Regions from separate parts of the Sulfitobacter sp. M39 genome, predicted to be linked through region 1. Evidence: riboswitches for the same ligand, from Rfam matches in the RefSeq annotation. Region 1 holds a riboswitch; each other region holds the start of a gene.
What was found. Region 1 has a riboswitch for cobalamin ahead of GLP43_RS00365 (DUF1636 family protein). Riboswitches for the same ligand answer to the same signal wherever they lie in the genome.
Positions count from the first base shown of each region.

Region 2: linked by a shared signal. The riboswitch ahead of bluB (5,6-dimethylbenzimidazole synthase) and the one ahead of GLP43_RS00365 (DUF1636 family protein) in region 1 are both predicted to bind cobalamin.
Region 3: linked by a shared signal. The riboswitch ahead of GLP43_RS07600 (ABC transporter substrate-binding protein) and the one ahead of GLP43_RS00365 (DUF1636 family protein) in region 1 are both predicted to bind cobalamin.

Region 1 covers NZ_WMDZ01000001.1:59,536-70,076, forward strand. The annotation lists gene GLP43_RS00335 (phosphomannomutase/phosphoglucomutase) at 1-600, shown strand, start outside; gene gmd (GDP-mannose 4,6-dehydratase) at 692-1,816, shown strand; gene fcl (GDP-L-fucose synthase) at 1,821-2,789, shown strand; gene GLP43_RS00350 (mannose-1-phosphate guanylyltransferase/mannose-6-phosphate isomerase) at 2,844-4,265, shown strand; gene GLP43_RS00355 (biotin transporter BioY) at 4,340-4,885, opposite strand; gene GLP43_RS00360 (cobyric acid synthase) at 4,981-6,441, opposite strand; cobalamin riboswitch at 6,608-6,825, shown strand; gene GLP43_RS00365 (DUF1636 family protein) at 6,920-7,300, shown strand; gene cobW (cobalamin biosynthesis protein CobW) at 7,297-8,331, shown strand; gene cobN (cobaltochelatase subunit CobN) at 8,338-10,541, shown strand, end outside.
Region 2 covers NZ_WMDZ01000001.1:1,125,932-1,136,472, forward strand. The annotation lists gene GLP43_RS05495 (TonB-dependent receptor) at 1-102, opposite strand, end outside; gene GLP43_RS05500 (hypothetical protein) at 289-765, opposite strand; gene hemP (hemin uptake protein HemP) at 762-926, opposite strand; gene GLP43_RS05510 (BCCT family transporter) at 1,284-2,927, opposite strand; gene GLP43_RS05515 (hypothetical protein) at 3,294-4,055, shown strand; cobalamin riboswitch at 4,092-4,269, shown strand; gene bluB (5,6-dimethylbenzimidazole synthase) at 4,320-5,000, shown strand; gene GLP43_RS05525 (hypothetical protein) at 5,238-6,236, shown strand; tRNA gene GLP43_RS05530 (tRNA-Thr) at 6,425-6,499, opposite strand; gene GLP43_RS05535 (hypothetical protein) at 6,584-6,784, shown strand; gene murA (UDP-N-acetylglucosamine 1-carboxyvinyltransferase) at 6,788-8,059, shown strand; gene GLP43_RS05545 (DUF2948 family protein) at 8,056-8,526, shown strand; gene hisD (histidinol dehydrogenase) at 8,608-9,909, shown strand; gene GLP43_RS05555 (UPF0262 family protein) at 10,004-10,483, shown strand; gene GLP43_RS05560 (arsenate-mycothiol transferase ArsC) at 10,484-10,541, shown strand, end outside.
Region 3 covers NZ_WMDZ01000001.1:1,579,250-1,589,790, reverse strand. The annotation lists gene GLP43_RS07645 (glutathione S-transferase family protein) at 1-426, shown strand, start outside; gene GLP43_RS07640 (L-serine ammonia-lyase) at 426-1,799, shown strand; gene GLP43_RS07635 (nitroreductase) at 1,893-2,573, shown strand; gene GLP43_RS07630 (TetR/AcrR family transcriptional regulator) at 2,622-3,209, opposite strand; gene GLP43_RS07625 (hypothetical protein) at 3,289-3,585, shown strand; gene GLP43_RS07620 (homoserine dehydrogenase) at 3,692-4,978, shown strand; gene recJ (single-stranded-DNA-specific exonuclease RecJ) at 5,077-6,816, shown strand; tRNA gene GLP43_RS07610 (tRNA-Glu) at 6,892-6,966, shown strand; tRNA gene GLP43_RS07605 (tRNA-Glu) at 7,223-7,297, shown strand; cobalamin riboswitch at 7,422-7,620, shown strand; gene GLP43_RS07600 (ABC transporter substrate-binding protein) at 7,765-8,781, shown strand; gene GLP43_RS07595 (FecCD family ABC transporter permease) at 8,802-9,830, shown strand; gene GLP43_RS07590 (ABC transporter ATP-binding protein) at 9,827-10,541, shown strand, end outside.

The DNA.
Region 1 (10,541 bases):
TTTGTCGCCGATGTCAAATCGACCGGGCTTTATGCCTCTGACCCTGTTTTGCAGGCCAATGGCGTTACGGCGGACTATTGGAAAACCGGCCACAGCCACATGAAACGGCGGGTCAAACAGTTGGGCGCGCTGGCGGGGTTCGAGAAATCCGGCCACTACTTCCTGGCTGAACCCATCGGGCGCGGCTATGACTGCGGCATGCGCGTCGCGGTCGAAGTCTGCAAACTGATGGACCGCAACCCCGACATGAAGATGTCGGACCTGCGCCGCGCCCTGCCCCACACATATTCCACCCCCACCATGTCGCCCTATGCGTCGGACGAGGACAAATACGATATCCTCGACCGGATCGTCGCCAAGTTGAAAGACGTGACCGAGTTGGGCGGCCGCCCCGTTAAAGAGGTCGTGGCCGTGAATGGCGCGCGGGTGATCCTGGACAACGGCAGCTGGGGACTGGTGCGCGCCTCTTCGAACACGCCGAACCTTGTGGTGGTCTGCGAAAGCTCTGAATCCGAAGACGAATTGCGCGCGATCTTTGCCGATCTGGACGCGGTGATCCGGACAGAGCCGGACGTTGGCGATTACGATCAAACCTTCTGATTGCATCAAGACTCGCCAGAATCCTCTAAGTTGAGTAAATGTTGATGTGTCTGCCCCCTCGGGCAGGCACATTTTTTGTTTAGGGGCCCTGATGGTAAAACGCGCGCTGATCACCGGCATCACCGGTCAAGACGGGTCCTATCTGGCGGAGTTGCTGCTGGACAAAGGATATGAGGTGCACGGGATCAAGCGGCGGTCGTCATCTCTTAATACGCAGCGGATTGATCATATTTATCAAGACCCTCACGAGGATGACCCCGATCTGATCCTGCATTATGGCGACCTCACCGACAGTTCAAACCTAACGCGGATCATGCGCGAGGTGCAGCCGGACGAGGTCTATAACCTTGGCGCGCAAAGCCATGTCGCGGTCAGTTTCGAGACGCCCGAATATACGACAGAGGTGAACGCCAACGGGGCCCTGCGGCTGTTAGAGGCGATCCGGTTTCTGGGGTTCGAAAAAAAGACCCGTTTTTACCAAGCATCAACTTCTGAGCTGTATGGCTTGGTCCAGGAGACACCACAGACGGAGGAAACACCCTTTCACCCGCGCAGCCCCTATGCGGTTGCCAAGATGTACGCCTATTGGATCACGGTTAATTATCGCGAGGCCTATGGGATCTATGCCTGCAACGGCATCCTTTTTAACCATGAGAGCGCCCGCCGGGGCGAAACCTTTGTCACGCGCAAGATCACGCGCGGCTTGGCCAATATCGCGCAGGGGTTGGAGGGGTGTCTTTATATGGGCAACCTCGACGCGCTGCGCGATTGGGGCCACGCCAAGGATTATGTGCGCATGCAGTGGATGATGCTGCAGCAGGACGTCGCAGAGGATTTCGTGATCGCCACGGGCGTGCAGTACTCTGTGCGCCAGTTCATCACCTGGTCGGCGGCAGAGCTGGGGATCATCCTGCGGTTTGAAGGGACGGGCGTGGATGAATGTGCGGTTGTCGATAGCGTCATTGGGGAGGATGCCCCCGCGGTCAGCCGCGGCGATGTAGTAATGCGCATTGATCCGCAGTATTTCCGCCCCGCCGAGGTGGAGACGCTGCTGGGGTCACCCGCGAAGGCGAAGAAAAAACTCGGGTGGGAACCGCAGATCACGGCGCAAGAGATGTGTGCAGAGATGGTGGCGAATGACCTGAAGGTCGCACGACGGCATGCACTTTTGAAAGAGCACGGTCTGGATCTGCCGATCCCGCTTGAGAACGGGTAGGCCCATGCGGAAGATCTATATCGCAGGGCATCGCGGCATGGTCGGGGGAGCGATCTTGCGGCAGTTGCAGGCGCGCAAGGATGCTGGGGAGGCGTTGGAGCTGGTGACGCGCACCCGTGCGGAACTGGACCTGACCGATCAGGCAGCGGTGCGTGAGCTTATGCGGGCTGAGGCACCGGATGTGTTGATCCTCGCCGCCGCCAAGGTTGGCGGGATCATGGCGAACAACACATATCCCGCTGAGTTTATTTACGAAAACCTGATGATCGAATGTAATGTGATCCATCAGGCGTTCGCCGCTGGTGTTCAACGACTGCTGCAACTGGGCAGCTCTTGCATCTATCCGCGCGACGCGGCGCAGCCGATGGCGGAAGAGGCCCTGCTGACCGGCCCGCTAGAGCCCACGAACGAGCCCTACGCCATCGCCAAGATCGCGGGCATTAAACTTTGCGAAAGTTATAATCGGCAATATGGCGTGGATTATCGCAGTGTGATGCCGACGAACCTTTATGGGCCGGGGGATAATTTTCATCCGGAGAACAGCCATGTTTTGCCCGCCCTGATCCGCCGCTTCCACGAGGCCACGCGCGACGGGGCGGCGGAGGTCGTGATTTGGGGCAGCGGCAAACCGATGCGGGAATTCCTGCATGTGGACGATATGGCGGAAGCGTCGCTGTTTGTGCTGGGCCTGCCGCGTGATGCCTACGCTGCGCAGACGCACCCGATGCAAAGCCATATAAACGTCGGTACGGGCCGCGACATCAGCATCGCGGCGCTGGCGCAGATGGTGGCGGAGGTGACGGGGTTCAAAGGGCGGCTGGTGTTCGATACGTCAAAGCCCGACGGGACCATGCGCAAGCTGATGGATGTCTCGCGCCTGGCGGACATGGGGTGGCGCGCGCGGGTCGATCTGAAAGACGGGCTGCGGGAGACGTATGATTGGTTTTTGCGACAGGATCGCCTGCGCAGCTAAATCTCTCGCATTTGATTAATCTCTCGTTAGAATTTTTCAGATTAACTGCCTCTCATGATGCACGCTATTCTCCTTTGCGGCGGGTCGGGTACACGTCTTTGGCCCCTGTCGCGCAAATGCTACCCCAAACAGTTTGCCAAGCTGATGGGGGATGAAAGCCTGTTCCAGATTTCGGCAAAGCGTCTGACCGGCCCCGGATTCGCCCCTCCGATTGTGGTGACTGGCGACCCGTTCCGGTTCATCGTGACCGAACAACTGGCGCAGGTGGAACGGGCGGCGCAGGCGATCCTGATCGAACCCGAGGGGCGCAATACCGCCCCTGCGATCCTTGCCGCGGCGCTGTATATTGCGCGCAGTGACGCGCAAGCGCTGATGCTGGTCGCGCCGTCAGATCATGTGATCCCCGACTGCGATGCTTTTGCCCAGACCGTACAAGCCGCGGTGCCGCGCGCGCAGGCCGGTAATCTGGTGACCTTTGGCATCACGCCTACGCGGGCCGAAACCGGCTATGGCTATCTTGAGCTGGCCGAGGGGGCGGACGCGCGCGCCAGAACCCCGCAACCCCTTGCGCGCTTTGTCGAAAAGCCGGATCGCGCACAGGCGCAGGGGATGCTGCAGGCGGGGAATTTCCTGTGGAACGCCGGGATCTTCCTGTTCACGGCGCAGACGATAATTGCGGCCTATCAGACCCACGCGCCCGAGATGGTGCGCGCGGTGCGCGCATCGCTTGACGGGGCGACTTCTGATCTGGGGCTGACCCGTCTCGCGCCCGAGGCTTGGGGGCAAGCCGATGATATCTCTATCGATTATGCAATCATGGAGAAGGCGGACAACCTCGCGGTGATGCCGTTCGCCGCCGGATGGTCCGACCTGGGCGGTTGGGATGCCGTCTGGCTGGAAAGCGGGCCGGACGCGGCGGGAAATGTCTGTTCTGACAATGCCACGGCGATTGATTGTGCGGGCACGCTGCTGCGGTCTGAAACCGACGGATTGCAGCTGGTCGGCATCGGTTTGGACAATATCATCGCCGTCGCCATGGGCGATGCGGTGCTGGTGGCGGATAAATCGCAGGCGCAGCGGGTGAAGGAAGCGGTTGATGCGCTCAAGCAACGGGATGCCAGCCAAGCAGTGCAGCTGCCGCGCGACTATCGGCCTTGGGGGTGGTACGAAAGCCTTGTGATCGGCGGGCGGTTTCAGGTGAAGCGCATCGTGGTCAACCCCGGTGCAGCCCTGAGCCTGCAAAGCCATCACCACCGGTCGGAACATTGGATCGTGGTCGAAGGCACCGCGAAAGTGACCGTGGATGACACCGTGAAACTGATCAGCGAGAACCAGTCGATCTACATCCCGCTAGGGTCCGTGCACCGGATGGAGAACCCCGGCAAACTGCCCATGGTTTTGATCGAGGTACAGACCGGCAGCTATTTTGGCGAGGATGATATTATCCGCTACGAGGATGTCTATGCGCGGGCGTAAGGCTTCGTCTGTCCTGGCAACGAAAAAAGCGCCCCCTCTAGGGGCGCTTTCGCTGTTCCAGGCTTTGCGTCGGATCAGCTGCGCGACAGGACGCTGGCGGGGCGCGCTTTGGCCAGACCGCTGGTGATAAAGCCTGCAAGCACCGCTTTGATGATGTCACCGGGGATGAACACGGTCACCAGCGCGGCGGATTCAAGCAGTGATTTATCCAGCGCGATCGACAGGCCGATGATCCCGAAGATATAGAGCACGACGATCCCGCCGATGACCGAGGCAACCGCCGCAACGATGGTCAGCGAGGGCCCGTACCATTTTTCGACGATCAGGCCGGTGACAAAGGCCGCCACGGGGAAGCCGATCAGGAAGCCGGAGGACGGCAGCATGAAGGCACCCAGCCCACCGTTGCCACCGGCCAGAAGCGGCAGACCCAAAGCGACCAGCAGCAAGAAAAGCAGCACGGCCAGCGCGCCGCGTTTGGCCCCCAGCACGGTCCCGCAAAGCATGATGCCCAAGCTTTGCGCCGTGATTGGTACGCCAAAGCCAAGCGAGAATTTCGGAATCAACGCAAGTGCTGCAATCAGGGCAGCGAACAGCGCAACGAGGGTCAGGTTACGTTCCATAACAAAGGGTCCTTTGCGTAAATTTGACGGCATGTATCCCCGCGATCACAAAATTAAGCAAGCGTCGTGATCGTGACCAAAGGTCAGCGCTGGCGTTATGCAACCGGTGCGGCACAGGCCAGCAGGGCGGACACGTCCAGATGGGTTTCCATATGGTCAGCCAGCGCGTCGAGCGTATCTTCTACGGTCTGACTGTAGGAGCTCGGCCCTGCCCTCAGCCCCAGTTGCGCCAACCAGGCACTGCGGAAACTATCGTTGGTAAAGAGCCCGTGCAGATAGGTGCCGGTGATCTTGCCATCGCGCGACCCTGCCCCGTCGGGGATGCCGTTGATATGCGCAAAGGGCATGGCGCAATCGGCCCCCACCGTCTGCCCGATGTGGATTTCATAGCCGTCGATCTGCGTGCCCGTGGCGGCATGGTCGGCGGTGACGCGGGTCAGGGTCTTGTCCGGGGCCATGCGGGTTTCGACATCCAGCAAGCCCAGCCCCTCTTCGCGCCCTGCAGGCCCCTCGAAGCCCTGCGGATCCTCGATAAACCGGCCCAGCATCTGGTAGCCGCCGCAAATTCCCAGCACCGCGCCGCCGCGCCGCACATGAGCATAAAGGTCGATGTCCCAGCCTTGGGCGCGCAGAAAAGCCAGATCGCCGCGGGTGGATTTCGTGCCCGGCAGGATCACAAGATCGGCGTCCGCGGGCAGCGGCGTGCCGGGGGGGACCATGGTCAGCCGCACCGAAGCCTCCGCCGCCAGCGGGTCGAGGTCGTCGAAGTTCGAGATGCGCGAGAGCATGGGGCAGACGATGTGGAACCCGCCGTCGGAGGGGGCGCGCGACAGGTCCACCGCGTCTTCGGCAGGCAGCAAATGCGCATTGGCAAACCACGGCAATGTGCCGAACCCCGTCCAGCCGGTGCGGCGTTCAATCTCGCGGTAGCCTTCGTCAAAAAGGCTCACATCGCCGCGGAACTTGTTGACTAGAAAGCCGGTGATCATCGCCGCGTCCTGCGGGTCCATCACCACTTGGGTGCCGACGATCTGGGCGATGACGCCGCCACGGTTGATGTCTCCGGCCAATACAACGGGTACACCTGCGGCGCGGGCAAAGCCCATATTGGCAAGGTCGTTCTGGCGCAGGTTCACCTCTGCCGGGCTGCCGGCGCCTTCGACGATGATCAGGTCGGCGCTTTGCCCGAGGATACCGAAGCTTTCGAGCACGGGGGCCATCAACCCTGCCCGGGCCTTGCTGAAGTCACGCGCTTGCAGGGTGCTGTGGCGCTGCCCTTGCACGATCACCTGCGACCCGCTGTCGGTTTCGGGTTTCAGCAGGATGGGGTTCATATGCACCGACAGGGACCGCCCGCAGGCAATCGCTTGCAGGGCCTGTGCGCGGCCGATCTCTCCGCCGTCCTCGGTGACGGCGGCGTTGTTCGACATGTTCTGCGGTTTGAACGGCGCGACCGAAAGCCCCCGACGCGTGGCCGCGCGGCACAGGCCCGCCACCAGCATGGATTTCCCCACATTCGATCCGGTGCCCTGGATCATGATGGCGCGGGTGGGCATGGCGGGACCTCGTGTTTTTTGTGCAGCCCTTGGTGTCAGCCTGCGGTGATCCCGTCAAGCATCCGCGGGTGACGCTGCGCATTGGCCGCCAACGGGAAAATCCGCGCAAAGCGGGTTTGGCCCCTGCGTTATGACAGGCGTCGCTTGACAGGGGCGGGCAAATGACCAATGCAGGGCGTATGTTGGTTCCTGTCCCAGACAGGCGAAGAGGGAACGCGATACGCATTGATCCAGCCTTGGGTCAGCGCCAAGCGCAGCCGCCCCCGCGACCGTGACCGGAGAGAACTTTCAACCACTGGCCCAAAGGCTGGGAAGGTGAAGGTTCGCAAGGCAAGCTGCCTTAGATCCGCAAGCCGGGAGACCTGCCAGCATAGTTTGTAACGGGCGAACGGGGTGTTTCGCGACTGGCCTAGAACGCTGTTCGCATGTCGTTCGCTGCTGGCGATCCCCCTTGGCCCATCGACGTATGAGGCAAGATATGACCACCACGGATCAACCGGTCACCGTCACCATCTGCACCACCTGTCGCGCAGGTCAGATCACCGCCGAGGACGCGCCGCGCCCCGGGCAACAGCTGTTTGACGCGCTGTCGGGGCATCTGCCCGACGGTGTGCAGCTGCGCGGTGCCGAATGTCTGTCGGCCTGTTCTCGGGGCTGTTCGATGGTCCTGTCGGGTGGCCCGTCGCGCTGGACCTATGTGTACGGCGATCTCGACACTGACGCGCATTTGTCCGATATCGTGAATGGCGTCTCTGCCTATGCCCAGACATCTGATGGCGTGGTGCCCTGGCGCGAACGCCCCGTGGTCTTCCGCAAACAATCCATCGCCCGCATTCCCCCACAGGAGCCTACCGAATGACCAACCTTACCAAAATCCCCGTTACCGTGATCACCGGCTTTCTGGGCGCTGGCAAAACCACCTTTATCCGTCACCTGATGGAGAACGCGGGCTCCAAGCGTCTGGCCGTGCTGGTCAATGAATTCGGCACCGCCGGTGTGGATGGCGACATCCTGAAATCCTGCGCGATTGATAATTGCCCCGCCGAGAACATCGTCGAACTGGCAAACGGCTGTATCTGCTGCACCGTGGCCGATGACTTTATCCCCACGATCGAAGCGCTGATGGCCCTGCCTGAAACGCCTGATCACATCCTGATCGAGACGTCGGGGCTGGCGCTGCCAAAGCCCTTGCTCAAGGCGTTTGACTGGCCCGCGATCCGGTCGCGTATCACCGTGGATGGCGTGATCACCCTGGCCGATGCCGAAGCCGTGGTCAGCGGGCAGTTCGCCCCCGATCTAGAGGCCGTGGCCGCACAGCGCGATGCCGATGACAGTCTGGACCACGAAACGCCGCTGTCCGAAGTCTTTGAGGACCAGATCGCCTGCGCCGACATCGTGCTGCTGTCCAAGGCCGATCTGGCGGGCCCCGAGGGCGTCGAGGCCGCGCGCAAGGTGATCGAGGCGCATGCGCCGCGCAAGCTGCCGATCATTCCGATGACCGAAGGCGTGATCGACCCCCGCGTTGTGCTGGGTCTGGAAGCTGCCGCCGAAGATGACATCGACGCGCGCCCCAGCCACCACGACGGGCATGACGATCACGAACATGACGACTTTGAAAGCGTGGTGATCGACATGGGCGAAGTCGCCGATGTCGCCACGCTTGAGGCCGCCATTCTGCGCTTGGCGCGCGAGCAGAAAATCCTGCGCGTCAAAGGCTATATCGCCGTTCAGGACAAACCGATGCGTCTGCTTGTGCAGGCCGTGGGCGAGCGCGTGCGCAGCCAGTTCGACCGCCCTTGGGGGGACATGCCGCGCCGCAGCCAACTGGTTGTGATCGCAGAGCATGATCACGTGAACGAAGCCGCGATCCGCGCGGTGCTGGAGGGCTAAGCCGCCATGCATGTCGTCTTTCGCGAAAGCCACGGACTGGACCAAAGCGATCTGCCCCAAGACCTGGGGCAGACGCCGGCGGATCTGGTGGTGCTGTCCTTTTCGGACAGTGATCTGGGGGCTTTCGCGGCGGGCTGGCATCGGGCCGAGGGGGGCTTGCCGTCGTTGCGGCTGGCCAATCTGGTCGCGCTGAAACATCCGTTGTCGGTCGATACCTATGCCGAACAGACCCTTGCGGGGGCCAAGGCGGTATTGGTGCGGCTGATCGGGGGGGAAAGCTATTGGCCCTATGGGCTGGCGACCTTGCAGGATATGGCGCGCAAACAGCAGATCGCGCTGGCGGTGCTGCCTGCGGACGGGCAACCCGACCCGCGGCTCGACGCGTTGTCGACGCTCCCCCATTCGACGTTAAGACGCTTGCAACATCTGTGCGATACGGGCGGCGCGGTGGCTGCGCAGGCGGCACTGGCGCAGCTGTCGCTGGCCGCGGGGCTTTATGCGGGGCCGGCCAAAGGGGCCAAGACCGTGCCCGAGGCGGGGTTCTACCGCCCCCATACCGGTGTGATCCCTGCGCCGGAACCATCCGATAAGCCGTGCGCGATTGTGACCTTCTACCGGTCCTATTTGACGGCTGCCGATACCGATCCTGTGGATGCGCTGATCACCGCACTCGACGCCCGTGGCTTTGACGCCGTGGGGCTCTTCGCGCCCAGCCTCAAGGGGGACACCGCGCCGTGGATCGCGCAGCAGATCGCCCGGCTTGATCCGGCGGTGATCGTGAACGCCACCGCTTTCTCCGCCCAGCGCGGGCCGGATGAACCCTCGGTCCTGGGCGCATCGGATTGCCCCGTGGTGCAGGTCGCCTTATCGACCGCGCGTCGGCGCGATTGGGCCGGATCAGAGCGCGGGCTGTCGCCCACCGATCTGGCGATGCATGTCGTCTTGCCCGAGGTCGATGGCCGTCTGTTCGGAGGAGTCGTAAGCTTCAAGCAGCCCGGCAAACGGGACGAGGCGCTGCAATACAGCCGTTTCGCCCATCGCGCCGACGCGAACCGCGTGGATTTCATCGCCGATCGCGTGCAGCGCTTGCACCAGCTACGGGTGCAGGACAACGCGGCAAAGTCGGTGGGGGTGGTGCTGTCCACCTACCCCGGCAAAGACTGGAACATGGCCCATGCGCTGGGGCTGGATGCGCTGGCCTCCCTGCGGGAGATGACGGCGCAGCTGGCGGCACAGGGCTATGACGTGGATGCGCAGGACTTTACCGATACGCAAACGGTTGCCAGCCGTCTGGGCACCGAAACGCTCCGCTGGCCGCTGGCAGAGTATGAGGCCGCGCTTGCAAAGCTGCCACAGGCGTTGCGCGAGGATCTGATCGAAAGCTGGGGCGCGCCGCATGATGATCCTCTGTTTCACGACGGGGCGTTCTGTTTTCCGGCGCTGCGCAGTGGCAAGCTGCTGGTCGCCTTGCAACCCGAACGCGGGGCGCTGGCCGAACGTGATGATGACTATCACGATCTAAGCCGCACGCCGCGCCCGGGCTATGTCGCCTTCTATCTGTGGCTGCAACAGCAGGCGGATGCGATGGTGCATGTCGGAGCCCATGGCACACTGGAATGGCTGCCAGGCAAATCCGTCGCCCTGTCTGACGCCTGTTGGCCCGAGGCGCTGATTGGCCCGATGCCGGTGATCTATCCCTTTATCGTCAATGACCCCGGTGAGGCCGCGCAGGCCAAACGCCGTATCGGGGCCGTGACCGTGGGCCATATGCCTCCCCCTTTGGTGACATCGAAACTGCCCGATGCATTCGGACGGTTGGAACGGCTGCTGGATGAATACTCGACCGCGGACGGGCTGGACCCTGCGCGGCGCGACCGGCTGATCGCCGATATCCGAGCCGAGGCGCAGGGCCGCGGGGTTGAACAGGACCTCGGCCTTGATGCCAGCGCCAGCGCGGCAGAGGCGCTGACCCGCATTGACCGCTTCGTCTGCGACATCAAGGAAACACAATATGGCGACGGGCTGCATGTCTTTGGCGCAGGCGATCATGGGACGGGCGAGATCGACGGGCTGATCGCGGCGCTTTCGGCGCGGTTTGTGCCCCCTGGCCCGTCGGGATCACCCTATCGCGGGCGCAGCGATGTGTGGCCCACGGGGCGTAACCTGTTTACCACCGATCCACGGGCTGTGCCCTCGCGTGCGGCCTATAC
Region 2 (10,541 bases), 1.1 Mb from region 1:
TGCTGCAGGAGACGTTGCGCCGATGGCGGCGGCCGTCATCATGCCGATGCTGCGGCTGGCCGTGTGGCCACGCAAGCTGTGTGGTGTTTTCGTCTGAGTCATAGTGCCCTCGTCATTGCCCATTCGGGCTGTTTTTAGGGGGCTGGTCTGGACGATTGGCTACCTATTCACGGGCGGGTTACTAAGGCTGATAAAAACAATCAAGTATTAAACTTCGGCAACCTTACAAAAATTTCAATGGGTTGTAGCGTTGCACATAAGGCGCCGATCGGGCGTGTGAAGCGCCCGTTAATGCAGCGTCGGTGCTGCTTCCATTTGCGCGACCTCGCTAGGAGCGCTCAGGCGCATCCGTTTAAGCGCAAGCCCGAAATCCGCCGCGAGTGATGCCACCAGCGGGGCCATATCGGGGCGCACAAGCAGCGTGGCGATCAGCATCGCGTCTTCGCGCTGCCCGTCTGTTGCCGTGGCGATGAAGTTCGCAAAGCAGGATTCGTCCGATCCCAGACATTTGCACGTGACCGAATGGCGCATCAAAGGCCGCCGCCCGAACCGTGCACAAAGCGAGCATAGCTGTTCAAACGTAGCGAGCGCCTTGCTCCCGTTGGTGTGGCCGAGGACGCTGGCAAAATCGCTGCTGACTTTTTCCTGCGCATCAGGCCCGTCACACCACATCCGCAGATAGATGACCGACGCGGCCTGAAGGCTGTCTAGCTCTGTGATGAACCCTACCGGGGCACCGCCGGGGTGCTGATGTGCGTCATTCATTTGGTCAGGATCAATTTGCCAGCGCGTGTGATTCGCAGGGTGTAGGTCTGGGTATCCAGCACGATTTGGGCCAGATCTCCGCCTTCAGTCAGGTCGCGGGCAGAGTAGGTCGGCAGCGCGTTCATCGGGGCTTGGGTCTTTGGGGGGGCATGAAATGTCATAGGGCTGCTCTATCAATGGTCATGGAAAAAGAACGTTGCACGCGGCACTGATCACCAGACAGCCCTGCGGCTTGGTCCTGACGGTGAACGGCAGTCTGCGTTCTGGGGAATGGTCTCATCGTGGGACTCCTCACATCACATGTGTCGGGCGTCCCCGTGATCATGGGCGGGGTGGCTAGACGTTCCCACAAACCTGATTGAAATTATAGGGTATGTCAATCCGACAGTTTTAGTCGGAATACTTTGCGCGATTTTTTGTGTGTCTGTATCGCGCAAATGAATACCCCCCGCTGCACGGGGCGGCGGGGGGTATCAGGTGCTTTGACTGGCAAAGCACAAACGTCGGTTATTGCGGTGTTATTGCGTCTTCATTTCGGCGCGCAGGCCGCGGAAGATTGCGTAGCACAGGAACAGCAGCACCACAGTAAAGGGCAATCCGGTAGAGATAACCATCGACTGAAGCGACTTGAGCCCGCCCGCAGACAGCAGCAACACGATCGCTACGGCACCTTCGAAGATGCACCAGAACACGCGCTGTGGCGCAGGTGCGTCGACCTTGCCGCCTGCCGTGATCGTATCGATCACCAGCGAGCCGGAGTCAGACGAGGTCACGAAGAACACGATGACCAAGACGATCCCGATCAGCGATGTGATCCCGGCAAGCGGCAGCGCATCCAGCATGGCGAACAGCTGGCGTGGCAGCTCGGCTTCTTGCGCGGCGGTGTAGCCGTCGCTGATCACCTGATCGATTGCCATGCCCCCAAAGACGCTCATCCACAGGACGCAGACCACGCTTGGGATCAGCAGGACGCAGGTCAGGAATTCGCGGACCGAACGGCCACGGCTGACGCGGGCGATGAACATGCCGACGAAAGGTGACCAGCTGATCCACCATGCCCAGTAGAACGACGTCCAGCCTTGCATAAAGTTCACGTCTTCACGGCCAACGGGGTTGGACAGGGCCGGCAGGTATTCACCATAGGCCAGCAGGGACGATCCAAAGGTCGACAAGATTGCCCATGTCGGTCCGACCAGCAGCACAAACGCCAGCAGCAGGAACGCCAGACCCATGTTGATCTCTGACAGGACTTTGACGCCGCCATCAAGGCCGCGCAGGACGGACACGGTCGCCACCGCGGTGATGCCGGTGATCAGCAGAACCTGAGTTGTTGGGCCAACCGCCAGACCAAAGAGCTCGTTCAAGCCCGCGTTGGCTTGCGTGGCCCCCAGACCAAGCGATGTCGCCAGACCAAAGAGCGTTGCAAATACGGCGAGAATGTCGATCACGTGACCGGGCCAGCCCCAGACGCGTTCCCCCAGGATCGGGTAAAAGGCAGAGCGGATGGTTAGGGGAAGACCCTTGTTATAGCTGAACAGCGCCAGCGCCAGACCAACAACGGCATAGATCGCCCAAGGGTGCAGGCCCCAGTGGTAGATCGTGGCCGCCATCCCCAGACGAACCGCTTCGGCTTGATCGCCCGCGGCCGCGCCCAAAGGTGCCCAATCGGTGCGCAGACCGTCTTCGCCAACAGCAGTGCCACCCATGGAGCTCGAGAAATGCGATAGCGGTTCAGAGACGCCATAGAACATCAGACCGATGCCCATGCCCGCCGCGAACAGCATCGAGAACCATCCAAGGTAGGTATAGTCAGGGCTTGCTTCGGCCCCGCCAAGGCGCACACGGCCCAAAGGCGTGATGATCAGCAGCAGGCAGAACAGCACAAAGATGTTGCCGGCAGAGATAAAGAACCAGTCAAAGCCCTTTGTCACCGACGAGAACAGCCATGTGAATAGCGCGCCAGAGTGTTCGGGCAGCGCGAGGGTGTAGAATACAAAGGCAACAATACACACACCCGAGATCGCGAAGACCGGGTTGTGAATGTCGAAGCCGAAGGGCCCCACGCTGCCTTCTTTGTTGTCTTGGCCGATCTCGTAATCCGTGTCGATTACGGCAGCGGCCCCGTCGGGTGTCGGGATACCCGGCGACGTTTCATCTGTCATTAGATGCTCTCCATTTTATGTATTTGCGACTAATCATAGCGCAACTCCGACAAAACGACCACCGCTGCGCGGGAATTAAGTAAATGAATATCATGGCTTAGCCCCCGGAAGCGGGCTTGACGCCCCGTTTGCGGGGCGCGGGCTATGCGTTTTTTCCGTGGTTTACCGCGAATCCCCTCTTTGGATTCGGGTGAAACACCGGGGCGGATCCGCGTGCCGCACTGCCCAAGCCCGTCTGAACGGAGGGGGCAACCGCACCGCGGGATAGCGCCCTATCCCAAAAGATATGCCGCCCTATCCGTCCATGGCTCCGACCCACCTGCTTGCGCAAATGAAAGCGCGGGCGTCTGCGGTCACCATGGTCCCATGACAAATTTTTTCATCATGGGGGATGATATGAAAGTTACTTGCACACTACCAATTATCGCAACCGCGGCACTTCTGGCCGCTACCACTGTCAGCGCCGAAGGGTTCAGCCTGTCCGGTGCGCGCTCTGCCATGCAAAGCGACATCTCGTTCAACGTTATGCAATCCGCAGGGCAGGGGCAGATCAAGCTGCGCCATAAGGTCCAGCCCAAAGCGCAGGTCCGGTCCAAGACCGTGAGCAGCCGCAGCCGGTCCTTCCAAGAGCTAAGCGGGGTCAGCACTGCCGCGGACCTCAAAAGCCTCATCGCTTGGGCCGAGGCGGGTCCGAAGGGCTATGACGCCGTGCAATACGGGGCCAAACGGCTGCCGCCACAGCGTCCGACACAAATGACCATCGGAGAGATCTACCGCTGGATCGACCGCACGCCGGGCCAACCGCATGCCATCGGTCGATACCAGTTCATTCCATCCACGCTGCGCAGTCTGGTGCGACAGGCGGGCCTGAGCAAGAATGACCGCTTTACCTCGGCGGTGCAGGACGGGCTGGCAGATATCCTTTTGGTCGATGCGGGGTTTAATGCGTTCAAGAAGGGCAAGATCAGCCGCCACCGCTTTATGGAAAACCTCGCACGTATCTGGGCCGGTTTCCCGACCTCTAACGGGCGGTCCTATTATCACGGCTATGCAGGCAACAAGGCTGTCATCTCGTGGAACGAGTTCGACGCCGTGATGAAGAAGATTTTCGCAACCAAACGCGGCTGATCCCCGCGTTAGGGCTTGTTCCGGGCGGACAGCCGTGGCCCAATGGCCGGGTCTGGTGTCCGCCTCGCGGAAGAATCGGGAAGCTGGTGAAACTCCGGCACGTGCCCAACGCTGTAATGGGGATGGTTTGCGCATAGGCCACTGGAATATTCCGGGAAGGCGCGCGGACCAAACGACCCTAAGTCAGAAGACCGGCCAGACAGTACAGCTTGCCCCGCATGGACAGCGGGATTGGCGCATAAACGTATTGTTGGGGACTGAACAATGCCGATACCCTCTGCGCTGGCACCCGCTGCGCCTTTTTCAGATGCTGAACGCGACGCCGTCTACAAGGCGATCTTTACCCGCCGCGATGTACGCGATCAGTTTTTACCCGATCCAGTGGCCGAGGATGTGTTACACCGCATACTAACCGCCGCGCATCACGCACCGTCCGTCGGGTTGTCACAGCCGTGGAACTTCATCGTCATCCGGGATCAGGCCGCACGCGATCAGGTCTGGCACGCCTTCAACCGCGCCAACGAGGAAGCCGCCCAGATGTTCGAGGGCGACCGCCAGACAACCTATAGGTCGCTAAAGCTCGAAGGCATCCGCAAGGCACCGGTCAATATCTGCGTGACCTGTGACCGCAGCCGTGGCGGCAAGGTCGTGCTGGGGCGCACCCATAATCAAAGCATGGATCTTTATAGCACGGTCTGCGCGATCCAGAACCTCTGGCTTGCCGCCCGCGCCGAGGGCATCGGGCTGGGCTGGGTCAGCGTGTTCCGCGATGCCGATCTGCGTGACCTGCTGAAGATCCCCGACCGGATAGAAATCGTCGGCTACCTGTGTTTGGGCCACGTGGACGAGCTTTACCAGACGCCCGAACTTGAGGTGAAAGGCTGGAGCAAACGGCTCCCCGTGGACGAGATGATCTTTGACGGCACGTGGCAGGGCGATCCTTAGGCGGTTCCTCGTCGTTCGCGACGTCACCTCCCGCAGTGCGGGTATTTTGTATCATCAGCGGAACCATGCCGGTTCCCTGACGTTGCCTTTGTGAAGCCGACGCATACCGCGTGCGGCACGCATAGAGGAGTTCTTCCAAATGGGCGGTATCATTTATCTCGTAGGTCTTGTGGTCGTGGTCATGGCGGTATTGTCGCTGATCGGTCTTGCGTAAACTAACGCCGGGGAGGCATTTACATGAACACGACACTCACTGAAAAAACTGCCGATGGATCCTATGTCGACTGGCCCGCAATTTTCGCGGGTACCGTTGTGGCTGTGGCAATCGGGCTCTTGCTGACCGCCTTCGGCGCGGCGCTTGGCTTGTCGTCGATCACGCTGGACGGAACCGACAATTCATCGACGCTTGAACTGGTGCTGACCGCGCTGTGGATGGTGATCACGCTGGTCGCGTCCTATCTGGCCGGTGGCTATATCGCGGGCCGCATGCGCCGCCGCGTCGAAAGCGCCACGGATGACGAAGTGACCGCACGTGACGGGATCAACGGTTTGGTTGTTTGGGGCCTCGGGTCTGTGATCACCGCCGTGATGCTATCAAGCGCGCTGAGCTTTGCAGCTAATACCGCGGGCAATGTTGCTGCGGGTGCAGGCAAAGCAGCTGGTACGGTCGTCGAGGCTGCGGGCTCTGCCGTTGGGGGTGCTGCCTCCGGTCTGGCCGATGCGGCGGGTGCTGCTATCCCGGATGAGGCCAAGAATGATCCGACAGATTACCTGTCGAACCAGCTTTTGCGCCCCAATCAGGTTGACCCGGTCACCGCCGATCCCGAGCAATTGGCAGAGCAGACCGCCAGCATCGTCGCGAATATCTACCGCACGGGTGAGGTGAGCGAGGAAGACCGGACCTATCTTGCCGGTGCTGTTGCCGCACGCACCGATCTGACCCAGGCTCAGGCGAAAGAGCGCGTGGACCAGATCGTGACCCAAGCGCAGGAAGCACGTCAGGAAGTCGAAGACGCTGTTGCCGCTGCCAAGGCCGAGGCTGAACAAGCTGCGGCAGAGGCGAAAGAAGCAGCGGTTGAGGCTGCGCAAACCGCGCGCAACGCCGGTATCCTGACCGCCTTTGTGCTGGCCGCCGCGTCACTGATTGCCGGTGTGGCATCTGTTGCAGGGTCGGTCCACGGGGGGCGCCACCGCGATCAGGGCCGTCTGTTTGCCGGTCTGACATACCGCGGCTAAATTGCTTCACGTGAAAATCAAAACCCCGGCGGCGCAAGCGGTCGGGGTTTTCTTATTTAATCGTGATTCGGGATGTTCCGGTGCGGAGGGCGCGACGACGACCTCAGGCGCATCCATGGCACATGCCAAAACCGCAACGCCAAATAAATAAGGCATCAGGGCAAAGCGATATGTTTAAAGGGGGGATCTGGTGCTGAAGGGGAGGATTGAACTCCCGACCTCGTCATTACCAATGACGCGCTCTACCACTGAGCTACTCCAGCACTGTGGGCGGGTGATTAGACCCATTCGCAATATGGTGCAAGCGTAATCTGGACCATATCGGTCCGCTGCGCTAGACAATCGACATGTCAAAGGATACCGCCCCACAAAAGCCGCCAAAACCCAATGCATTGCGGGAAGACAGGCTGAAAGCCGCGCTGAAAGCCAATATGGGCCGACGCAAGGCGCAAGCGCGTGCGCGCAGCGACAAAAGCCAAAGCGACGACACGCAAAATAATAACGCGCAGACAGATAACGGGCCGACCGGCCAAACCAAGGAAGGCTGAACGATGGATTCGATTGTGGTCAAAGGCGGCGGTGCGCTGTCGGGGCAAATTCCGATTGCGGGGGCCAAGAACGCCTGTCTGACGCTTATGCCCGCGACCCTTCTGTCCGAAGAGCCGCTGACCCTGACCAACGCGCCGCGCCTGTCCGACATCCGCACCATGACCGAATTGCTGCGGTCCTTGGGGGCAGAGGTGACATCGATGCAGGACGGTCAGGTTCTGGCGATGTCGTGTCATGGCGAGATCAATACGCGCGCCGAATATGACATCGTGCGCAAGATGCGCGCGTCGAACCTTGTGCTGGGGCCGCTGCTGGCCCGCGAAGGGCACGCGCAGGTATCATTGCCCGGCGGCTGCGCGATTGGTGCGCGGCCGATGGATATTCACACCGATGGTCTGGCGCTGATGGGCGCAGAGATCGACTTGCGTGACGGTTATCTGCACGCCAAGGCGCAAGGCGGGGCATTGAAAGGTGCGGTCATCGACTTCCCCTTTGCCTCTGTCGGCGCGACCGAGAACATTATGATGGCGGCGACCTTGGCCAAGGGCACGACGGTGATCAACAACGCCGCCCGCGAGCCCGAGATCGTGGATCTCGCGGATTGTTTGCGTGCCATGGGCGCGCAGATCGAAGGCGACGGCACCAGCCGGATCGAGATTCAGGGCGTTGACCGCCTGCATGGGGCGACCCACCGTGTTGTGACCGACCGGATCGAACTTGGCACCTATATGCTTGCCCCGGCGATGTGTGGTGGCGAGGTTGAATTGCTGGGCGGGCGCATCAACCTGTTGTCGGCTTTCTGCGAAAAGCTTGACGCGGCAGGGATCGACGTGACCGAGACGGACAAGGGTCTGAAAGTTGCGCGGCGCAACGGGATGATCAACGCGGTGAATGTCACCACCGAACCTTTCCCCGGTTTTCCCACCGACCTGCAAGCCCAGATGATGGCGCTGCTGTGTACGGCGGAGGGCACCTCGGTGCTGGAAGAGAAAATCTTTGAGAACCGCTTTATGCACGCGCCCGAGCTGATCCGCATGGGGGCCGATATCGAGGTCCAAGGCGGCACCGCGACGGTGCATGGCGTCAAAAAGCTGAAAGGTGCGCCGGTGATGGCGACCGATCTGCGCGCGTCGATTTCTCTGATCCTTGCCGGTATGGCCGCCGAAGGCGAAACGCGCGTCAGCCGTGTCTACCATCTGGATCGCGGGTACGAACATGTGGTGGCTAAACTGCGCGGCGTGGGCGCAAATATTGAACGGATCAAAGACCAATGACCGAAGATGCACGTTTCGAAGACGGGCGCGAAGCCCCGCTGAACCTCGGCGCGCTGGATGCCGATGACCTCAAGGTGATCTCCTCGCTGGCGCAGGATGCTGTGTTTCCGGGTTCGGAAATGCGCTGGCTGCAGAAGGAGGGGCGCTTTGCCCTGTTGCTGAACCGCGTGCGGTGGGAAGACGCGGGCAAGTCGCGCCACGCCCCGGAACGCGTGCAAAGTATCCTGATGTTCAGCAACGTGCAGCGCGTGTCCAGCCAAGGCGTGAACAAGGGGGATGCGGATACCATCCTGTCGCTGTTGCAGATCGAATTTACCGAAACCGATGCGCCCTCGGGCGACGTGCTGCTGACCCTCGCGGGGGATGGTGTGATCCGGCTGACGGTCGAAGCGCTGGATGTGACCTTGAAGGATGTGACGCGCCCCTATGTGGCCCCGTCGCGCAAACTGCCGGAACATCCGACCTAAGCGTTCTTCCACATTCTTTGCCGTGCGGATCGCCCGCGTGGCATCCCTTCAAAGCCTATTGCACGTTGCAAAGGACATCCGATGCCCCAATTCCTAGACTTCGATCAGCCCGATTTCGAACAGGCGTTCACCGCGCTGCTTTCTGCCAAACGTGAAGACAGCCCCGATGTGGATGACACAGTGGCCGAGATCATTGCGCAGGTGCGGGCCAAGGGCGATGCTGCGGTGATCGAGCTGACCCAGAAGTTCGACCGCATCGCGCTGACCCCCGACACCCTGCGCATCACCGCGGCAGAGGTCGACGCCGCGGTTGCCGAAGTTTCCGACGCGGATCGCACAGCGCTTGAACTCGCCGCGGCGCGCATCCGGGCCTATCACGAACGGCAACTGCCCGAGGATGCACAGTGGCAGGACGACGCCGGTGCCACGCTCGGCTGGCGGTGGAGCGCCGTATCCGCCGCAGGGCTTTATGTGCCCGGTGGTCTGGCAAGCTATCCGTCCTCTGTCTTGATGAACGCGATCCCGGCCAAGGTCGCGGGGGTTGAACGGCTTGCGATGGTCGTGCCCACGCCGGACGGGGTGCTGAACCCGCTGGTGTTGCTGGCTGCGCGGCTGGCGGGCGTCGATGAGATTTACCGCATCGGTGGGGCGCAGGCGGTGGCGGCGCTGGCCTATGGCACCGATACGATCCCCCCCGTCGACAAGATCACCGGCCCCGGCAATGCCTATGTCGCTGCCGCGAAACGGCGGGTGTTTGGCAAGGTGGGCATCGACATGATTGCGGGCCCGTCCGAAATTCTGGTGATCGCGGATGGTGACAACGATGCTGACTGGATCGCGCTTGATCTGCTTAGCCAAGCCGAACACGACGAAAGCGCCCAATCGATCCTGATCACCACGGACAAGGCCTTTGGCCGCGCGGTGTCGGATGCTGTGGATGCACGGCTGGAAACGCTGGAACGGCGCGCGATTGCGGGCACCAGCTGGCGCGAGAACGGGGCGATCATCACCGTGCCGGATCTGGCGACCGCCGCCAAGCTGAGCAACCGTATCGCTCCTGAGCACCTTGAGCTTTGTGTCGCGGATGTGGATGCGCTGAGCGCGCAGATCACCCACGCGGGGGCGATCTTCCTTGGTCAATGGACGCCCGAGGCGATTGGCGACTATGTGGGCGGGCCGAACCACGTGCTGCCCACGGCACGCTCTGCCCGGTTTTCCAGCGGGCTGTCGGTGCTGGACTTTATGAAGCGCACGACTTTGGCACGGATGACGCCGGACGCGCTGCGCGCAATCGGCCCGTCGGCGGAACGTCTGGCGCGATCCGAAAGCCTTGAGGCGCACGGTCTGTCGGTCACCGCACGGCTGCGCAAACTGAACGACTGACGCAACGGCCCTTTGTCCGTCCCGCCGATGTCAATTGTAGAACCCCGCCGCCCGGTCTAAGGTCGGCGGGATAAACACTAGATGAGACGTCCCCATGTCCCGGATCACGCATATCGCGCTTGACGACGCGAACCTGCCCCCGCCCACGCCCGAGATAGAGCAAGAGCGCAAGGTCGCCATGTTTGATCTGCTGGAGGACAACGTTTTTACCCTGCCGTCGCGCGATGATCGCCCGGTGCCGCAAGGGCCGTACCATCTGGGCTTGTCGATCCGTGACAAACGGTTGGTCTTCGATGTGAACACCGAAAGCGCTGAAAAGGCGGCGGAATTCCATCTGTCGCTCGGGCCGTTCCGGCAGGTTGTCAAAGATTACTTCCAGATTTGCGAATCCTACTTCGAGGCGGTCAAGAAATCCGCCCCCTCGCAGATCGAGACCATCGATATGGCACGGCGCGGGATTCACAACGAAGGCTCTCGGGTGTTGCAAGAGCGGCTTGAAGGCAAGGCCGAGATCGATACCGATACGGCCCGCCGCCTGTTCACCCTCATCTGCGTCCTGCACTACGGCGGCTAGATGACCCAGAAGCTGCCCCAATCGGTGCTGTTTTGCTGCGATCACAACGCGGTGCGGT
Region 3 (10,541 bases), 1.5 Mb from region 1:
GCCACGCGGGCGGATTTCCTCAAGTGGTTGTTTTTCGTCTCAAATACGGTGCACCCTGCCCTGCGTATGCTGTTTTACCCTGATAAATACGTGGGCGTTGACGACGCTGCCCAAGACGCGCTGCACACGACCGTAACCCAAGCGTTGCAGACCCACCTGCGCAGGCTGGAGGACCGGGCCGCGGCTGATGCGCTGCCCCTCGCGCTTGCGCTTTACCTCGCCCCGCTGTTGCGCTGGTGTGCGCTGTATCCGCGCACCCGTGATCGCGGCTGGTTCGATCTGCGCGCCACCCCGCATCTGCACGCGCTTTGCACCCGGGTCGAAACGCTCCCCTGCACGGCGGCCGCGCAAACCGCCGAAGGGCTGGGGCCCACGCCCTTTACCGCGCCCCACCTTGCCACCCCACCCATAGGAAGTGCCACCTGATGTTTCTCTCTGTCTTCGATATGTTCAAAGTGGGCATCGGCCCGTCCTCGTCGCATACGATGGGGCCGATGGTGGCGGCGGCACGGTTTCTGGACCTGATGCGCGCCTCGCCGTTCAAATTTGCGGGCCTGCGCGCCTCCCTGCACGGCAGTCTGGCCTTTACCGGTGTGGGCCACGCCACGGACCGCGCCACGATCCTTGGCCTCGCGGGGTTCACGCCGCAAGACTACGACAATGACCGCGCCGAAGAGGTACTGGCCGAGATCAACCGAACGCAGACGATCACCCTGCCCGAGTTTGGCACGCTGAGCTTCGCGCCCAAGTCCGATATGATCTTTGACTATGACATCAAGCTGGACGGCCACGCCAACGGGATGATGCTGATGGCCACCGACGGCCAAGGCGACGTTAGCTTGCGCGAGACGTATTATTCCATCGGTGGCGGCTTCGTGATGACCGAAGCCGAACTGGCGGCGGGCAAGGACACAGACGAAGGCGCGCCGATACCCTTCCCGTTCAAATCCGCAACCGAGATGCTGCAGATGGCGACAGAGTCCGGCAAGAGCATCGCCCAGATGAAACGCGCCAACGAGGAAGCGCGCGGCGGGGCGGCGCAGCTACGCGACGGCACCAAACGGCTGTGGCAGGTGATGAACGACTGCATCAACCGCGGGCTGGAGACCGATGGCATCCTGCCCGGCGGGTTGAACGTCAAACGCCGCGCCAAGGCGATCCATGATGCGCTGGTTTCCGAACGCGGCCAGAACCAGCGCGCGCCCCACACGATCAACGACTGGATGAGCGTTTACGCCATGGCGGTGAACGAGGAAAATGCCGCCGGTGGGCAAGTCGTCACCGCCCCCACCAATGGTGCGGCGGGTGTGATGCCCGCGACCCTGCGCTATTATCTGGATCACGTCCCTGGCGCGTCGGAGGCGCATATAGAGGATTTCCTGCTCACCGCTGCGGCGATCGGCGGGCTGGTCAAATTCAACGCGTCGATCTCGGGGGCGGAAGCGGGCTGTCAGGCCGAAGTGGGCAGCGCCGCCGCCATGTCCGCCGCCGGGCTCTGTGCCGTCATGGGCGGCACGCCGCAGCAGATCGAGAACGCCGCCGAAATCGCGCTGGAACATCATCTGGGCATGACCTGCGACCCCGTGCGCGGTCTGGTGCAGGTGCCTTGCATCGAACGCAACGGGCTTGGCGCGATCAAGGCGGTGTCCGCCGCGTCGCTTGCGCTGCGCGGCGACGGCACGCATCTGGTGCCGCTGGACGCCTGCATCGAAACCATGCGTCAGACTGGCGCGGATATGTCTGAAAAGTATAAAGAAACCTCGCTTGGGGGTCTGGCGGTCAACGTGCCGAACTGCTGATCTGACGCAGCGGCACGCGGCCCCACCCGCGCTTGACCCCACCGTGGAACTGCAACAGTCTGACAGCCGTCAGGAAATTTGCGGGAGGGCAAGATGGAACTGAAACAGGCAATGCAGGAACGGCGCAGCATCCGGGGCTTCAAGAAAGACTTCGTGCCGCGCGCCTTGCTGGAAGAGGTCATCGCACTGGCCAATCGCGCGCCATCGTCGATGAACACCCAGCCGTGGCATCTGCATGTGCTGACCGGCGAACCGCTTGAAAAAGTCCGCGAAGGGAATTCGACCCGTATGTTGCAAGGCGTGCCGCCGGTGCGTGAAATCAGCGATCACGGGGCCTATGCCGGTGTCCACCGCGACCGGCAGGTCGGCATCGCGAAACAGCTCTTTGCCGCCATGGGGATCGAACGCGACGACAAGGAACGCCGCCAAGATTGGGTGATGCGCGGCTTCCGCCAGTTCGATGCGCCGGTGTCCATCGTCGTCTGCTTTGACAAGTCGCTGGATGACAATGGCACCATCGCGCATTTCGATCTGGGCGCGGTGACCTACGGCCTTGTCCTCGCCGCGTGGAGCAAAGGTCTGGGCTGCGTGATCAACGGTCAGGGCATCATGCAATCGCCTGTGGTGCGTGAACATGCGCAAATCCCCGATGATCAGGTGATCATGACCTGCGTCGCCATGGGCTGGCCGGACGAGGATTTTTCGGCCAATGCCGTCGTCTCTACCCGACGCCCCGTCGAAGAGGTCACGCGGTTCGTCGGCTTCGACGACTAACGCCCTGCGCTGCGAAGCGCCGCAAAAACAAGCGTCGCGTGCGGGGGCCTACCCCGCCGTGACCGACTTGCGCACCATATCCCAATATTGCGCGATCACCTCGTCCAGCGACAGCCGTCCGCCTGCGCGAAACCACGTGTTCACCCCCGTCAGCATCGCGATCACCGCTAAGGTCGCGATCTTGGTATCGGCGATGGCGAAATCCCCCGCCGCCGCCCCGTCGCGCAAAATCGTCTCTAGCTGGTCTTCGTATTGGCGGCGCAATGCTTCGACCTCGGCGAAGTTCTCGGGCGTGAGATTGCGCAGCTCCATATAAGAGATGAAAACCTCGTCCGGGCGGTCGGCGTGAAAGCGGATGTGAAAGTCGACGAATTGGCGCAGGCGATCCACTGCGCTTTGACCGGGGTCACTGTCGCAGGCCGCAAGCAGGTCGTTCATATGGTCCTGCAACAGGCTGAACAGCAGCGTCTGCTTGTCCGGCGTGTAATTATACAATGCGCCCGCCTGCACCCCGACTTCCGTCGCCAGTGCCCGCATGGATACGGCAGCAAAGCCGTGACGGGCGAAAAGCCGCAACGCTGCCGCGCGGATTTTGGGCCGAGTGATGTCAGAATGTGATCCGGTTGTACGCGCCATGGGTCAAAGGTTAATTGAACGCATGTTCAAAGGCAAACCCCTGCTTGCGCGATTTCCGTCGCTGGTGCATGACTGATCTATGACGCACCGTATCCTTCTTCCGCTCTGCCTTGCCGCGCTGACCCTGCCCGCAGCCTGCACGCAGTTTCCCGCGCTCGACAGCCGTGCCACGCCCGAGCTTCTCGCCTCGGACTATCCCGCGCTTGTGCCGGTCGATCCGCTGCTTGCCAAAGCCGAGGCCGGACAGGTGAACATCCCGCAAACCGAAAGCGGGCTGACATCGCGGGTCGAACGGTTGCAGGCGCGTGCGGCGCGCTTGCGCGGATCGGTTCTGTCGGGGTCGGAAAAGCAGCGTTTGTCCCAAGGTTTGCAATAAACCGCATGCAATGTCGCGTTGCGTGCGCGGTGGGAAAGGGCTACATCGCGGCTAAACCCCCGAAACGCCGCAGCCCGCTGCCGCGCACCACCAAAAGGATTGCACCATGTCACAACCGCTTCGTCTTGGGATTGCCGGATTGGGCACCGTTGGGGTTGGCGTGGTGCGGATCATCCGCAAGCAGGCTGCCTTGATCGAGGCCCGCACCGGTCGCCCCGTCACCATCACCGCCGTCTCTGCCCGCAGCCGCGACAAGGACCGCGGTGTTACATTGTCGGGCTACGCGTGGGAAGATGATCCCGTCGCACTGGCAAAACGTGATGATGTGGATGTCTTTGTCGAACTGATGGGCGGCGACGAAGGCCCCGCCAAAGACGCGACCGAAGCCGCGCTCGCCTCGGGCAAGGATGTGGTCACCGCCAACAAGGCGCTGCTGGCGATCCACGGTCAGGCGCTGGCCGAACAAGCCGAAGCCGCCGGCGCGCTGATCCGCTATGAAGCCGCCGTAGCCGGGGGCATCCCCGTGATCAAGGCGTTGACGGAAAGCCTTGCCGGTAACGAGATCACCCGCGTCATGGGCGTGATGAACGGCACCTGCAACTATATCCTGACCCGCATGGAAGAGACCGGCAACGGCTATAACTCCCTGTTCGAAGAGGCCGAGGCGCTTGGCTATCTTGAAGCGGACCCGAACCTTGATGTCGGCGGGATTGACGCGGCGCATAAGCTGGCGATCCTGTCCTCGATCGCGTTTGGCACACAAGTGGATTTCGACGGGATCGAGATCGAAGGCATCCAGCGCGTCAGCATCGACGACATTCAGGCTGCCGCGAATATGGGATACAAGATCAAGCTTCTGGGCGTCGCGCAAATGACCGGCCGCGGGCTGGAACAGCGCATGCAGCCCTGCCTTGTGCCCGACAGCTCTCCGCTGGGACAGCTCGCGGGGGGGACCAATATGATCGTGCTGGAAGGCGATGCGATCGGGCAGATCGTCCTGCGCGGCCCCGGTGCCGGTGAAGGCCCCACCGCCAGCGCTGTATTGTCGGACATCTGCGATATCGCGCGCGGCTGGCATGGCCCGGTCTTTGGTCAGAAGGCAGCCACGCTCGCCTCGGCCACTGCAGCCCTGTCGCAGCGCCCCGCCGCCTTCTATCTGCGAATGGGCCTGCTGGACAAGCCCGGTGCCCTGGCCAAAGTCGCCACCGTTCTGGGCGAGGCCGGCATCAGCATCGACCGCATGCGCCAGACCGAACACCGCAGCGATCAGGCCCCGGTCTTGATCGTCACCCATAAATGCAGCCGCACCGCGCTGGACGAGGCTCTGGCCGCGATGGCGAAAACCGGTGTGCTGGCAAGTGATCCCGTGGCGCTGCGGATCGAGGATCTGTAACCCCGAGGGGCGCGGCTGCCCCCTGCCCTTCCCATTGTGGGGAGGATGGGGCGGATGCCTTCGGCGAGGATTTTTGACCATTTGGAAGGGGGAGATGCATGAGCTTTCTATGTGTTAATGCGTCTTTGACGGGGCGTCGCTGGGTTGGCCCCGGTGTCGAGGTGGAACGCGCGACCGAAGTTCTCGTGCAGCAGACCAGCCTGCCGCTGGCCCTGTGTCAGGTGCTGGCGCGGCGCGGCGTGGCGGCGGAAGAGGCCGAGGCGTTTCTTGCGCCGTCGTTGCGTGATCTACTGCCTGACCCGCGTTCCCTACGCGACATGGAGAAAGCCGCGACCCGTTTTCTAGCTGCGGTCAAAGCGCGTCAGCGGATTGCCGTTTTTGCGGATTATGATGTCGATGGTGGCAGCTCTGCCGCGCTGCTGCTGGTCTGGCTGCGCGAGATGGGCTGCACCGCGACGCTTTATGTGCCGGACCGGATCGACGAAGGATATGGCCCCAACGACGCCGCGATGGCCGAGCTGGCCGCGGCTCATGATCTGATTGTCTGCGTTGACTGCGGGACCTTGTCGCATGGGCCGGTGGCCGCGGCGGTCGGGGCGGATGTCGTTATTCTGGACCACCACCTGGGCGGAGAGACCCTGCCCGACGCCTTGGCAGTGGTGAACCCCAACCGGCAGGATGAAGACGGTGCCTTGGCGCATCTTTGTGCCGCGGCAGTGGTGTTCTTGATGCTGGTCGAGGCAGGGCGCCAACTGCGCGAAGCGGGCGCACGCGGGCCTGACCTGATGGCGCTGCTGGATCTGGTGGGGCTCGCCACGGTGGCCGATGTCGCCCCGTTGATCGGCGTGAACCGCGCCTTTGTGCGTCAGGGGCTACGCGTCATGGCGCGGCGCGACAGATTGGGGCTTGCCGCCTTGGCCGATGTGGCGCGGATGGATACGGCCCCGGCGGCCTATCATCTTGGGTTTCTGCTTGGCCCGCGGATCAACGCGGGCGGGCGCATCGGGCAAGCGGATCTGGGGGCAAGGCTGCTGGCCTGCGATGATCCCCATGAGGCGCAGTCGCTTGCCGAAAAGCTGGACCTGCTGAACACCGAGCGCCGCGATGTCGAAACCGCCGTGCGCGCCGCCGCGCTGGATCAGGCAGAGGCCCGCGGCTTTGACGCGCCTTTGGTCTGGGCCTCGGGCGCGGGCTGGCACCCGGGCGTGGTGGGCATCGTCGCCTCGCGGCTTAAAGAGGCGTCGAACCGGCCGTCGATCGTGATCGGGTTCGAGGATGGCATCGGCAAAGGCTCCGGCCGATCGGTCTCGGGGATCGATCTGGGCGCGCCTATCCAGCGGCTGGCGGCGGAGGGGCTGCTGATCAAGGGCGGCGGGCATAAGATGGCCGCCGGTCTGACCGTTGCCGAAGACAAGCTGGAGGAAGCGATGGCGCGGCTGTCAGAGCTCTTGGCCAAGCAGGGCGCGCATCTGGCCGGCGCGGCAGACCTGAAGCTGGACGGCATGTTGATGCCCGCCGCCGCGACGGTGGAACTGGCGCAGCAGGTGGAGCAGGCAGGCCCCTTTGGGGCCGGTGCCCCTGCCCCGCGATATGCCTTTGCCGACATGCAGATCCGCTTTGCCAAGCGGGTGGGTGAAAGCCACCTCAAGATCAGTTTTGGCGACGGCAACAACACCAAAATGGACGCCATCGCCTTTGGCGCATTTGACGGCCCGCTTGGCCCGGCACTGGAAAACCACGGTGGTGCACGGTTCCATCTGGCCGGTCGTCTGGACATCAATACCTGGCGCGGCCGACAGTCCGTGCAGCTGCGTCTGGAAGATGCGGCACCTGCGTAAAAATTTTTCATTTTCTTTCGATTTCTGCTTGCGCGCCTGCGCCGCATTCCTTAGAGAAGCGCTCACAAGCTAAGTGGCCCGTTCGTCTATCGGTTAGGACGTCAGGTTTTCAACCTGAAAAGAGGGGTTCGACTCCCCTACGGGCTGCCACTTGTGCCTTTCCCTGACATCCCAACATACTACGCTGTGAATGTGGGCGAGATGCGTTTCGTTCGCTGTTCGGGGCCGGTTTGGACTGGCACGGCGCACGCCGTAGCAAGCGGACAGTCAAGCGCCCCGCATCAATGGCACTTAGGAATGTGGTATCAAACCCCGTGAATTTTTTGCCGTATTTCCCCCCTTTCTCACGCTGCTTCCACTTGCGCCCGCCGATGGCTTTGCCTAAAGAAGCGCTCACAAGTTAAGTGGCCCGTTCGTCTATCGGTTAGGACGTCAGGTTTTCAACCTGAAAAGAGGGGTTCGACTCCCCTACGGGCTGCCACTTGGTTTTCCATCCGTTTGTTGTTCATGCCTCTAGCGCGTTCTGCGGAACTGTAACCTGCGTCATTTGCCTTTGTCACACGATGGTGCCCCCAAAAACGCAACTTGACGGGTGGGCGGACAACTGTCATCGAAACCGGGTCGGTTTCCTTCGGGAAATAATAGGGAATTCGCCATCCGCGCTTTGGTCTGGATGAACCGGAACTGCCCCCGCAACTGTAGACGGTGAGCTACCTCCATCATGCCACTGGGCCTCAAGGTCCGGGAAGGCGGGGACAGCCGCGATCCGTCAGTCAGGAGACCTGCCGACACTGAACCTGAAACACCGGGCGGGGTTGCTCGGGAGAGGATGATGATGGGACCGGATCTTACCACACGCGCAGACCAAAATGCGCCCGCGCGCCGTTTGGCTAGCCCCTTGTCTTTCTATTCAAAGACCCCGGCATCGGACCAACCGGAGCCCTTGATATGAAACCATTTTTTTCCAGCCTGACTCTGATTGCGAGCCTTGCGGGCAGCACCGCGCTTGGCGCAGAGACAGACTATCCGCTGACCATCGATAACTGCGGCCACACGCTTAGCTTTGACGCGGCCCCCCAGACCACCGTGACCATCGGGCAATCCACGACAGAGATCCTGTATCTGCTGGGTCAGCAGGACCGGATCGCGGGAACCTCTGTCTGGTTCAGCCCTGTTTTGCCAGAGTTCAAAGACACCAACGATGCGATTGAACGGCTGGCGGATAACGATCCCAGCTTTGAAAGCGTGTTGGGTAAACGCCCCGATCTGGTCACCGTGATGTATGAATGGCACGTCGGCCCCGAAGGTATGGTCGGCACCCGCGACAGCTTTCACGAGGTGGGCGTGCCGACCTATGTGATGCCCACCGATTGCGCGGCCAAGGATAACTCTGTCGGCGCGGACGGCACACGATCTGAACTGTTCACGACCCAGCAGCTGTATACCAGCATCGAGGAACTTGCCCGGATCTACAACGCGCAAGATGCCGGTGCCGCCCTGCTGCAAGACCTGCAATCGCGCGAAGCAAAGGCCGTGGCCAAGGCCAAATCGCTGAACCTGCCTCAGGGTACATCAGCGTTGTTCTGGTTCTCGTCGTCCGAGATGGCGGCGGACCCTTATGTGGCAGGTCAACAGGGTGTGCCCGCCTATATGATGGACAAGCTTGGCGTTGAAAACGTCGTGACCTCGGCCGAGGAATGGCCGCTGGTCGGATGGGAGACTCTGGCGAAATCCGACCCGACGTTCATCGTGCTCGCCAAAATGGACCGTCGCCGCTTCCCTGCGGATGACATCGAGAAAAAGCGCGCCTTCCTGATGAACGACCCCGTCGCCCGCGAGATGACCGCGGTGAAAGAGGGCCGCATCATCACCATGGATGCCCATGCGATGGACCCGACCGTACGTGCGATCTATGCGCTGGAAACGATGGCTGACGCGCTGTCCGGTTTCGATCTGGCCGAATGACCGCAATCGACCGCTCTGTGATGCGCAGGCCGCAGTGGCACTGGTGGGTGATCATCCCGCCGGTGCTGCTGGCCGCACTGCTGTTTGGTGCGGCCATCGGCGAGGTCTCTATCCCGCCGCTGGTGGTGCTGAAGGTGCTGGCCAACAAGGCGCTGAACGCGGGCTATGCGGTCGACAAGATCGACGAGGGCATCGTGTGGAACTACCGCATGGCGCGGGCCGTGGTGGCAATGTGCTGTGGCGCCGGTCTGGCGCTGTCGGGCGTCGTGCTGCAAGCACTGCTGCGCAATGCGCTGGCGGATCCCTATCTGCTGGGGATCTCTGCGGGGGCGTCCACGGGTGCTGTGGCGGTGACCATCCTCGGGCTGGGGGGTGGTGCAATCTCGCTGTCTATCGGTGCGTTCAGCGGGGCGCTGGTGGCCTTTGCCTTTGTCGCCTTGCTGGCGCAGGCGGCGGGCGGCGGTGTGGGCCTACGGGCCGCGGGGGTGATCGTGCTGGCCGGTATTGCGGGCAGCCAGATGTTCAACGCCCTGACCGCGCTGATGATCACGAAATCGGCCAATGCCGAACAGGCCCGTGCCATCATGTTCTGGCTTTTGGGGAATATGTCGGGCGTGCGCTGGCCCGATGTCCTGAGCGCCCTGCCCGCGGCGATGATCGGGCTGCTGGCCTGTCTGTGGCACGCCCGCGCGCTGGATGCCTTTACCTTCGGCAGCGACAGCGCCGCGTCCTTGGGCATTCCGGTGCGCCGCGTGCAGCTGCTGCTGATCGGCACGGCGGCGCTGGTCACGGCGGTGATGGTCTCGGTGGTCGGTGCGATCGGCTTTGTCGGGCTGGTGATCCCCCATGCCATGCGGATCGTCGTGGGTCACCGACATGCGATCCTTGTGCCTGCATCTGCACTGGCGGGGGCGGTGTTTCTGGTCTTCGCCGATGTGATTTCACGGGTGATTGTACCGGGCCAAGTGCTGCCCATCGGAGTCGTGACCGCTTTGGTCGGCGCGCCGGTCTTTGCGCTTATCCTGATCGGCAAAAGGACATCGCCATGATCCTGTCGTGTCACGAACTGGGCTGGCGAGTGCGCAACCGCGCCATCGTCGATGACGTGTCCCTGTCCTTGCGGCCGGGCGAAAAGCTGGGGCTGATCGGGCCGAACGGGTCCGGCAAATCCACGCTGCTGCATATGCTTGCCGGTATTCAGAAACCCTCGCGCGGGCGGGTCGAACTGGACGGCGCGCCGCTTGCAAAGATGCGCCAGCGCGACATTGCGCAACGGCTGGCCCTGGTTGAACAACACGCCGACACGGCTGACCGCATCACCGTGCGCCATGCCGTTGAACTGGGCCGCACACCGTGGCTGTCGGCCCTGCGCGGGTGGAGCGCAGGAGACGACGCCATCGTCACGCAGGCGCTGGCGGATGTGGATCTGTCGGGTTTTGGCGACCGCCACTGGCACACGCTGTCGGGCGGTGAACAACAGCGCGTCCATATCGCCCGTGCACTGGCCCAAAGGCCGCAAGTGCTGCTGCTAGACGAGCCGACGAACCATCTGGATATCCGCCACCAGCTGTCGATCCTTGAGCTGATCCAGCGCTTGCCGACAACGGCGATCATCGCCCTGCACGACCTGAACCAAGCCACGCTCTGCGACCGGATCTGCGTCTTGCAAGATGGCAAGCTGCGCGCCATCGGCACCCCCTCCGAGATCATGACAGAAACCCTCCTGCGCGAGGTCTTTGGCGTCTGCGGGCATTTCCTTG